3 linked regions of the Planctopirus limnophila DSM 3776 genome follow. The protein of the gene in region 2 binds, or shares a complex with, the protein of the main gene of each other region. Links are inferred from orthologs where the notes say so. Each region holds a gene or a part of one and is shown on either strand. Other genes may lie near its edges.

Region 1 (3,096 bases), 640 kb from region 2 along the record:
TCTGAATCCCCACTTGAAAACCTGTAAGAATTCAGATCACCCGTCAATCTGGCGAGGATAGAGAACACGGGCCAATTCCAAGGCGACTTTCATGAGAGTTGCACAGTTCAATTCTGATGAGTTGTCATTGTAGAGAATTCTCGACTGGGCTAAATTTCAACTCAAGTTGATGGCAGCGAGATTCTCAGATCGACCTGACGGGATGTCGGGGTAGAACAGACAGGGAGGTTTCAAACATGCGTGCGAGCTCCCAGGGGTCATTCACCACACTGTTACTACTCGTACCAGTCCTGGCAGTGCCACTCTTTGCGATTTTTGGCCTTCCGGAAATTTCGACGGATACTCATCAGACGTCGCTCGAAGAAGAGTTCCCGGAACTCTCGGATGTAACGCCGCTGGCCTCCGACGCTAAAGCTTTTGGTGCTGGGGCATTACCTTCTGAGACATCGTCTGCCCTGCCAGCAAGCACTACGCCTCTCACCGAACATCCCGAGGGAGTGGCCGGAAATTCAGAGCCTCCACTTTGGAGTAATAATCAAGGGAGCAATAATCAAAACCCTCCTGATCAGAAAGCGCCCGGGACCACTCCTGCCGATGCTGGCGCGATGGCCTGGGCCGATACAACCTCTCCACCCGTCGGAACTGCACCACGAACACTGCCCAACGCATCCGCATCTCCATTAAGCAATTCTGAATTGCATGGCATGGTCCACGGGGAGTTTGCAGAACATGAGATCGATGGCTCCCCTGCAACAGGTGTGATTCCTGCTGGCAACACAGAAATTGCTGTCGCTCCCCAGACTCCTGGAAAAATGGGCGGAAAGAAGTCATCCCGCGAAAAGCCAGCAGATACTCCCCCTTTAACCTGGCAAGATGCCGTGCAGAGGCTCCACGCATTACAGATTCGAAACTTCCGCCTCGAACCTGGTGCTGAACCTTCCGTGTTCGTATTCATCTGCTCATACACACCGGCAGACAACCCACGGATTTCGTACCGTTTTGAAGCCGAGGCTAACGAACCACTCAAAGCTGTCGAGAAGGTTCTTCAGCAGATTGAAGAGTGGAGTTCCTCACGATGAGCATGCCCCTGCCCTGGGCTCGCACTTCGGGAAACTTTCAGCAAAACAATTCGTGGCAGGTCAATCACGAACATCGCTGGAAGCAAGGCCACTCGGCTTCGTCATTTCAGTGGTTGATCCAACCGCAATCACCCGCCGGCCCGCCTGCTCATATCTTTGGACTGGAACAAAGCCCCGGCTCAGCCAGTTCTGTACGAACATCCCGGCTGGCGAGATTGGAAGCGATTCTCTTTGTCGCCGATGGCCCGCTTCCTATCAAAAAGCTGACCAACTTAGCCAGCCTCACAGATGTTCGAGAAGCCGAGCAAATGATTCGCTGGCTCAACCAGAGTTATCAGTTCACCCACAGTCCCTATCAGATTTACCCTCTGGCGGGCGGATACCAGCTTCTGACAAACCCTGATTATCAGCCCTGGCTCACTCGCCTGAACACAACTCGCAAAGCTCCCCAACTGACACCATCCACATTAGAAACATTGGCAATCATCGCGTATCGGCAACCAGTCACACGTGCCGATGTCGAGCAGATACGTGGTGTGCAGTGTGTCGATATTCTCAAACAACTGATGGAAGACGGGTATGTCCGTCTGGCAGGTGAAGACGCAAGCCTAGGCCGGCCTTACCTTTATGAAACAACGAAGAAGTTTCTGGAGGAATTGGGGCTGGCCAGTCTGGATGACCTTCCCCATCGCGATGCTTTTCCATCTCGCCACTCGAATACCAACAATGGGAAGAGTGAAAAAGCTGCGTAAGATAATCGCGGTATGCTGGTCGTGACGAGCAGCCAAGATCGTTGTCAAGCATCTGGCTTGATTTTCGAGATTATTTTTCAATTTTCTCGTGATTTTTCTTGGCGAACCCATCAGCCATTTTTATTGTGTAGTCGTGGTCGAACGTCTCATTTCATATGGTTCGTTGCCGCTCTTTTCCAAACTGGCGATGATTCCCTTCTGGAGGCTTCCAAATGTCCTCACTTGCCGCCACAAAAGTTGATTCGGGTGCGAATGTTGATCTTGTCGAAGAGCTTCGTCTGAGAGCTTGGGCTCGCTCTCATTATGAACCTGCCGACCGCCGTAGTCGTCGACTGCATCCCATTGTGCTGGATGAAATGCAACGCAAGGATCAGGAGCAGATCACTCCCAGCCATCCCAGGTAATCAGCAATTCAATCTGTTTTGCGATTTCGCTGAATGGGCATCAACGAAAAGTGCCACTGGAGAATTTCGCTTTCGGCGAGCTTCCCCAATGGCACATTTTCATTAGCAGACATGGAACGCATGACGTTCCGTGTTATTCAATTAACGGCGAATTGTCGCACCATCGCGCACAGCAGTCCCGGGTTGAGATCCGGTTGACGCACCCTGTGGTGCACTCCCCTGAATCGTGCTCGTGGCGGGTGTTGCGGAGGGATCGGGCTGTGTGGGTGACGACCAGTTGGAGACAGCCCAATGGGGGTGTGTCGAAACCACTGTCGCTCCCAGATCATCCAGATCGGCACGGAATGATGCTGAGGTGATGTCCGTATTCGGAATCACTCGCTGCAACACGAACCGGCGATTGCTGGCGATGTAAGCAAAGAACTTGCCCTTGCCCAGCTTGTCGTTATCAGCCAGCAGCCTGAGCAGTGCCGTACGAGGCACATCAGCAGCCGAGCGTGGAAGTTCATCCAGCCAGGCCATAATCCATACCACAGAGCGATCCATGCTGAGCACAGTGCTCATGGAAAGTTCCCATTCGTCGTTATTGACATTCGCTTTAAAAACAAAGTCATAACGCTTGTCGAACAGTTTTGCTTCGAGCCCCATGGCCTTGAGCAGCGTTCCCAGACTTTCGTCGCTCAGTTGGCCACGGGCAGCACTTTCCTGAGCCTGCAGCACTTTCGTCGCAGCAGGAACAGTGACCGCCACAGCAGCAGCCCCCAACAGGGATCGACGAGTTAAACCATCACTCATTCTCGACACTCCTTTGTCGCTTCCAGACATCCATGCGCTTGGGCCAACCATTCAAATTCCCTTGAG
Region 2 (2,927 bases):
CATCTGGAAGTGGCACAGGATCTCAAGGTTCCCACGGTTCAGGTGCATGCCCCTCATCCGCATACGCGAACTCGTGAACATGCTCAGGCTTTTCGAGCCAAGTGCGATGCAGCCGGCATTCAGGTAACTGTTATCTTCGGTGGCTTTGATGGAGAAAGTTACGCCGATATCCCCACCACGGCACGAACTGTCGGGCTCGTCCCTCTTGAAACGCGTGCCAGTCGCGTCGCAGAAATGAAAGAGATTTCAGACTTCGCCAGTTGGGTCGGTTGCCCGGCTATTGGATTGCATATTGGTTTCGTCCCTGAAAGTTCCAGCCCCGATTACAGCGAACTGGTTCGCGTCACCCAGGATCTGCTCACTCATGCAGCAAACCATGGCCAGGCCGTCCATCTGGAAACAGGGCAGGAATCGGCAGATCACCTGCTGGAATTCATCGAAGATGTCAACCGCCCTAATCTGGGAATCAATTTCGACCCGGCCAATATGATCCTCTACGGGACAGGCAACCCGATTGAAGCGCTTCGCAAAGTGGCCCGTTATGTCCGCAGTATTCATTGTAAAGATGCTCTCTGGGCCCCAGTCAACGAACGTGGAAAATCATGGGGCCAGGAAGTCGCATTGGGGACTGGCGATGTCGGGATGGAAGCTTACCTCACGACACTCTGGGAGATCGGCTATCGCGGCCCACTCACCATCGAACGCGAAATTCCACACGATCCGGTTCAACAGAAGAAAGATCTCGCCAGTGCTCTGGAACTCCTGACAGGGCTGCGGAAGAAAATTGCCAACTGCTGAAGCCTGGCCCCGGCGGTTTCTGCCGCACGCACATACTCAAAGCCCAGCCCGCAGACATCACCGGCGAAGTTTGCGGGCTGGGCTGGATTTAATGGCATTATTCGTCGATAAACAGGTTGTTGGCTTCGATGGGCTTCTGAACTTTGTCACCTTCAGAATGCAGAATTCTTCACGAACGCGGATCAGGAAATGCCCGACTATCGCGTTCAACTCGACACCTTCAGCGGTCCTCTGGACCTGCTGCTCTATCTGGTGCGCCGCAACGAAATCGATCTGCTCGATTTGCCTATCTCGCAGATTACTAATCAGTTTCTCACATTTCTGCAGGTCCTTGAGCTGATCGATCTGGATACCGTGGGAGAATTTGTCGTCATGGCAAGTTCTCTGATCGAGATCAAAAGCCGCCTCGTTCTCCCTCGGGCTGAGGATCAGGCCCAGGAAGCTCAATCAGCCATGGGGGAAGACCCCCGGGCAGAACTCGTGGAGCAGTTACTCGAATACAAGCGATATCGAGATGCAGGACAAGCCCTGCAGAAACAGGCCGACGACTGGCACAATCATTTCCCGAGAATGACCAGTGAAAAGCCCAAATCGAGCCGGGATATCGCCAACGACTCTTTCAAAGAAGTCGAACTCTGGGATCTGGTGAGTGCCCTGACTCGAGTCATGCAGAAGAAGATCGTCGTCGAAACAGCTGCTATTCGTTACGACGACACTCCCATTTCTGTCTATGTCGAACGAATTGGAGCACATGTCCGCAAGACCGGTCGGGCATCGTTCAGCGAATTCTTCGAAGGTGCCAACGAGCGCAGCAAAATCGTGGGCATCTTTCTGGCTGTCCTTGAACTTCTCAGGCATCACCAGTTTCATGCCGAGCAACCAGAGCCTCATGGCGAGATCTATCTCATGCCACCTGACAATCCGGAGCATGCCTCGTCAGTCGATCCTGCTGAAACTCCCTGAGAGACTGCCGGTGATTTTCTGATAATCAATTTGGCTTTTGCAAAAACTTTTGCCAAGATCGGCCATCCCTCTGCGTAATATCTCGGGATCAGAAACCGGAGGCCACCATGTCAATTGCCGATGAACTCTTCAAACTGCAGCAGCTTCGCGATAACGGTACGATCTCGAATGAAGAATTCGAGCTTCAAAAAGCCCGGCTGATTGAACCCAAGCCAGCACTCAATCTGGATGTGAAGCAATGGTCTGTGCTACTCCACCTCTCACAATTGTTGAATCTGGTGACGGGCTTTGGCGGAATTATTGCCCCCATTGTCATCTGGATGCTCTTCCGCGATCAATCACCAGAGATTGACCAGCACGGAAAGAACATCGTGAACTGGTGGATTTCCAGCTTCATCTACGGAGTTGTCAGCGGCATTCTCTGTGTCGTGATCATTGGCATCCCGATGTTGATTGTGCTGGTGATCCTGACGATCCTCTTCCCCATCATCGGTGCCATTAAGGCCGGTAATGGAGAGGTCTGGAAATATCCAATGACCATCGCCTTTATCAAGTAGTCGTCTTTGCGGGTGATGTTTTGTACCAGGCGAACACAAAGAGCCCCGCAAACAAAAAATCAATCGCAGCAGCACCTACGAGTGGCCACGGCAAACGTCCCACGACTGTCAGAATCAGGGCGGGAATGACAAAGCCCACTTTCTCGATAATCCCAGGGATGATCATCAATCGGTAGCGCTTGATATCCCAGGACATGATCACGTAAGCCACTTGCCAGGCAATCGTCACCCCCAGAAAACCATAATAGAACTCAGTATGAGTAATTGCGGGTGGATACTCGGCGGAGAATGTCGATTCCGCAGCATACATCGGCAGCAGCACCACCAGGCCATAGATCCCTGCGACAAGAAAAATGACTCGGGCTGCGAACATCCAGGTATCCTCGCAAAATGATCATCAGCTCAAATTGTTAACCACTGTCGTTTGACTATGTTGATCGCCCAGAACAGCGGCCAGCCAGCAAAACGGCACGAGTCATTCTATTTCGGCAGCAGCATCAAGCTGGCTGGCATTATGCCGGGTCATTCACATGCCGGGCAGGGCGGCGCGGCCGCTGAGTTTCGAAATCTCGTATCTCGTACCGGGCCAGTTCCTTGTTGACTCGGATT
Region 3 (4,461 bases), 690 kb from region 2 along the record:
GAAGCGGCACTCACTGTTCCTGAAACAGGCCCCATTGGCCTCGAAGGAGACCGTGGCCAGATGGAATACCGACGTTTGCGGCTCAAAACCTTGAATTGAATTCTCTCAACAGAACTTTGCGAAGCGTTATCTGTCGTATTTTCGCAGAGAATTGCTCGATGACCGCAACTCAAATCGACTAAGGCCGCACCTGAAGATGGTTATGGGGTGGCTGAGGCCAAACGTCTTCGCGAACCCCCAGTTCTTGCCCAAAGTGGCTGGGGGTTCGAAGACTCAATCCCAGCCACCAGAAGTGCAGTTGTTGATTGAAATCCGATTTAGGCCGCACCTGAAGATGTCGCTGGGCGGAAGTGGCCATCATCGGAGACATCTTCGAAACGGACAGACATTCGTTTCGAGACACCAGATTCTTCCATCGTGACACCGTACAGCACATCAGCGACGACCATCGATCGCTTGTGATGAGTAATCATGATGAACTGAGTGTCTTCTCGAAACTCGCGAATGACAGCCGTAAATCGTTCGACGTTGGCTTCATCCAGGGCTGCATCCACTTCATCCAGGATGCAGAAGGGGCTGGGCTTGGTGCGGAAGATCGCCATGATCAGCGCGATGGCTGTCATCGTGCGTTCGCCACCTGAAAGCAGCGAAATACTGCGCAGTTCTTTCCCTGGAGGCCGAGCCTTGATATCGATGCCGCATTCAAGAATCTGATTGGGATCTTCGAGAACAATATCTCCTTCACCGCCACCAAAGACCTTTCGGAAAAGATCCTGAAAGTTGGTGCGAATCGTGGCAAAGGTTTCAGCAAAGAGCTTACGGCTCTCCTGTTTGATCCTCCGGATGATGTCTTCTAACGTTGCTTTCGCTTCCACGAGGTCCTGAAGTTGTGCCGCCAGTTGTTGATAGCGCTGCTCCAGTTGTTCGAGATCATTAAGGCTCTCTGTGTTCACACTCCCCAGCAGTTTGAGTTTTCGTCTTAATCGCTGGACGTGTGCATCGACTTCGGGGCGAATGGCCTCAAAAGTAATGTCTTCCAAAGCCAGATCAGAGCTCGTTAACGGTGCTGTCTCTTCTTCGCTTGAGGCGGTTTCATGATGTGCTGATAAACGCTGCTCCCGATAGTTTTTCAGCGCACTATGTTCCGAAGCCGCCAGTTCCGCAGGTTGCGGATGCCCCTCTTCCTGAAGTCGCTCGGCAATGGCAGCTAACGCATGTTCCAGATCGCGTTGCCGCATGACGATCGCTTGCCGCTCATCGTCGAGTTTTCGCTCTTGTTGACGTAATTTGAGTTCTAATTGCAGTGTCTGGCTGCGGCTGGAACGGAGCGACTGCTTCTGGTGTTCGAGTCTGGAGGAAGTGATCGCCAGGCTTTCAATTTCGATCATCGATTCGTCTGTCAGAGCGGAAGCATTCAGCATCTGCAGCGTCAACTCGGATCGCGTCGCCAAGGCTTCCTGAACCCGACGTTCGGCTTCATCGCGCTGAGCCAACCGGCTTTGCACCTCTTCGGCCAGACGGGCACTTTGCTTTTGCCAGCCAGCCAGGCGTTCAGCCTGTGTCGCCAGTTCCAGTTGTTCGCGATTGATGGCCTCGATGAGTTGCCTGCGCGCCAGCGCGGTCTGATCCAGCAGGTTACGAGCTTTCTGGAGTGCGGTCTCTTGAGAACGGCGCTGTTCTTCGAGACGAGTTTTCTCTTCAGTGAATTCGGTTTGAGAAGTCTGTAAATGGAGTAATTGAGTTTCTACGGCAGCACGGTTGGCATGGGCTTTTTCCAGTTCAGACTGCAGTCGTTGTTCGATCTGTTCGGCCAACGAAACCTGTGAACGCACCTCGGCGAGTCGTGTGGCTGCCGTGTCCGCTTCAGTTGCGGCGGCTTCGAGAGAGGCGTCAGCAGCAGACAACTGGGTGTAAGTGATGTTCACCGATTGTTCTTGCCGCTCGATCTCCCGCTCCAGGCGTGCAATGTCGATGCGCAGTTGACGCAATTCGCTTTTTCTCGGGATGACCGCGGTATCTGTGCGTAGTGTTCCCAGTGCAATCGCGCCGTTGGCTTCGAGAACTTCTCCCTGCAAAGTGACGAACCGACAGCTTTGCCCTTCCCCTGCGGAAAGTCTGACTGCCGTCGGCAGGTCATGAACGATCCATGTATCTGCCAGGACAGCCGCCGCCAGTCCATGGACACCACGTTCCTGACGGATCAGACGATCGGCCCGAGTGACAACACCCGGCTGTCCATCGAGAGAAACCAGCCGACGGTGATCGAGTGGGAAGTGAATGAATCGGGTTCCCTGCCACGCTGGCTGACGGAAATCAGATCCTTCTGTTTCGGGGATCGCCAGAAACTGAACCCGCGACGAAAGTTGAGCCTGACTGCGTCCCAGGTAATCCAGCAGTGGCTGGTATTCTCGCAGCACAATGATATGGGCGCGCGAGCCCAGTGCCACTTCGACCAGAGCGGCATCATTGAGATCGACATCCAGAAGATCGGACAGACTTCCGACGACGGAATCCCACGGAGCCTGCCTTGTCGTACGGGCTCGATGCAGAATTTCACGCACACCAATCCCGAGACCCTCTTCGCGCGATTCGAGATCTTCAAGTACTGATTTTCTGGCCATGGCAGCACTGCGCTGTTCACGCAGGCTGGACAATCTTTCGCGAGCACTGTCTTGAGTACCAATCAGTTGGAATCTCTGAGATTGCACGCTTTTGAGATGTTCCAGCGTCTGTGCATGATGCGTCGAGGCCAGATTCATCTCGGCGTGAAGCACTGTCCGTTTCTGCTGAGCGTGATGCAGCTTTTCTCGAAGTTCTTCGATTTGCTGTTCATTCATCAGCAATGCCAGTTGCTGACTGTCAGTCTGTGCCGCCAGTTGTGTTAACTGACTCTCGATCTGCTGGGTCTTGCGCTCAAGTTCCCGCAACTGCTGTTCCTGTAACTGCAGTTGAATTGAGTCACTTTCCTGCTGCTGATCGAGATGAACCAACTGTGTTTGCTGTTTCTCAAAACTCTCCCGGCGCTGGGCATATTCTGTCTGAATTTCAGCAGATCGAGCTGCAGAAGACTGAATTTCCTGGAATGAAGCATCATATCGCTGAGCGAGCATGACCCGCTGGCGGTAGAGACGTGTCAGTTCGCTTTCGAGCTCACTCATCCGAGATTTGAGAAACTGAACAGTCGCCTGATCCCCAGCAACTTCCTGTCGCAGGCCGTTCAACTTCTCGTTGACCTGACGAATCTCTCCATCGAGTGCGGATAACTCGTGCTCGGTCAGTTTTTCATCGGCTTCGATCTTCTGATGCTCGCTGGTCAGATTTTCCCGCTCGGCATCGAGAGCCACAATCTTTGCAGCGAGTTCATTCAGTTGGAATTGCAAAGCCCGCGTATCGTCTGCCGCCAGGCCCAGCCACCATCGAGTGAGTTCCTGATGGAGTTCCCGATATTTGACGGCTTTAGCGGCCTGGCTGCGCGTCGAGTTCAACCGGCCTTCGACTTCATCAACAATATCTGTCAGTCGCAACAGGTTCTGATCGACACGCTCGAGTTTGCGCAGTGCTTCCTGCTCGCGAGTTCGAAATCGACTGATCCCCGCGGCTTCTTCAAAAACAGCACGCCGACTGGAGGGGTTTCCCTGAAGAATCTGATCGACTCGCCCCTGCTCGATGATCGAATAGGCCGACGCACCAGCGCCAGTTCCCATGAAAAGATCGCGAACATCTTTGAGCCGCGCGTTTTGCCGATTGATTAAGTATTCGGCTTCTCCATTTCGCCAGATGCGCCGCCCGACAGTCACTTCGGGAGTTTCAATCGGCAGGAGGCCCGAGGAATTATCAAAGGTTAATGTGGCTTCGGCATAGGCATTGGGTTTTCGTCCAGCCGAACCGTTGAAGATCACATCGGTCATCTCTTTGCCGCGCAGGCTCTTGGCACTTTGATCGCCAAGAATCCACTTCAGAGCATCGACGACGTTACTTTTTCCACTGCCATTGGGGCCAACAACCGACGTGATCCCCGAGGCGAAATCGAAACGTGTTCGATCCGCGAAGCTCTTGAAGCCGAAAAGTTCCAGCGCTTTGAGCATGGGAAGAACACTTGAAACAATGGAACATCAACAACCGGAATCACATACCCCGAGGAATTGTCTTATTTCACAGGAGTACGTTTGAACGCAGGGAGCCAGCGAGACTGGATTTTCTCTGACGATGAATCTGGCTCATCATCGGCAGCGGAGCGATCGGCTGTCGGTTTTGAGGACGATTTTTTCTCAGCTCGTGGGGAGTCATCCGGCTCAGATTGAGAAGGCAGCCCCGAGTTTGGTTCGTTCTTCTCCGAGCTCTTTTCCGGTGTTTTTCTGGAGGCCGGTTTCTTCTCGGAACCATCGGTTTTCACACTCGCCATCGAAGGCTCAGCATTCTTATCTGCCAGACTCTTTTCGCTGGCATCAGGCTTCTGCGAGA

Evidence for each region.
Region 1: PLIM_RS08725 (region 2) and scpB share a complex: the UniProt entries of both Bacillus subtilis proteins name them as parts of the cohesin-like complex. The link is inferred for Planctopirus limnophila DSM 3776 from one-to-one orthologs.
Region 3: the proteins of PLIM_RS08725 (region 2) and smc are in contact, whole or in part, in a crystal structure (PDB 3ZGX), measured with the Bacillus subtilis proteins. The link is inferred for Planctopirus limnophila DSM 3776 from one-to-one orthologs.

The regions. Positions count from the first base shown.
Region 1 is NC_014148.1:2,824,317-2,827,412, forward strand. The notes cover bases 11-2,953. They hold scpB (SMC-Scp complex subunit ScpB), read left to right. Parts: upstream 11-1,075; coding sequence 1,076-1,831; downstream 1,832-2,953. Other genes in these bases: PLIM_RS11260 (tetratricopeptide repeat protein), read left to right, coding at 11-27; PLIM_RS11265 (hypothetical protein), read left to right, coding at 237-1,079; PLIM_RS11275 (hypothetical protein), read left to right, coding at 2,044-2,235; PLIM_RS11280 (hypothetical protein), read right to left, coding at 2,377-2,953. Outside these bases: more of PLIM_RS11260, read left to right, coding at 1-10; more of PLIM_RS11280, read right to left, coding at 2,954-3,030. UniProt on the Bacillus subtilis protein: Participates in chromosomal partition during cell division. May act via the formation of a condensin-like complex containing Smc and ScpA that pull DNA away from mid-cell into both cell halves.
Region 2 is NC_014148.1:2,181,522-2,184,448, forward strand. Bases 101-2,874 are described here. They hold PLIM_RS08725 (segregation and condensation protein A), read left to right. Parts: upstream 101-987; coding sequence 988-1,761; downstream 1,762-2,874. Other genes in these bases: PLIM_RS08720 (sugar phosphate isomerase/epimerase family protein), read left to right, coding at 101-798; PLIM_RS08730 (DUF4870 domain-containing protein), read left to right, coding at 1,869-2,318; PLIM_RS08735 (hypothetical protein), read right to left, coding at 2,311-2,691; PLIM_RS08740 (DEAD/DEAH box helicase), read right to left, coding at 2,831-2,874. Outside these bases: more of PLIM_RS08720, read left to right, coding at 1-100; more of PLIM_RS08740, read right to left, coding at 2,875-2,927. UniProt on the Bacillus subtilis protein: Participates in chromosomal partition during cell division. May act via the formation of a condensin-like complex containing Smc and ScpB that pull DNA away from mid-cell into both cell halves.
Region 3 is NC_014148.1:1,492,480-1,496,940, forward strand. The notes cover bases 118-4,425. They hold smc (chromosome segregation protein SMC), read right to left. Parts: upstream 4,086-4,425; coding sequence 318-4,085; downstream 118-317. Other genes in these bases: PLIM_RS06035 (flagellar basal body P-ring protein FlgI), read right to left, coding at 4,148-4,425. In the rest of the region: PLIM_RS06025 (GDSL-type esterase/lipase family protein), read left to right, coding at 1-99; more of PLIM_RS06035, read right to left, coding at 4,426-4,461. UniProt on the Bacillus subtilis protein: Required for chromosome condensation and partitioning.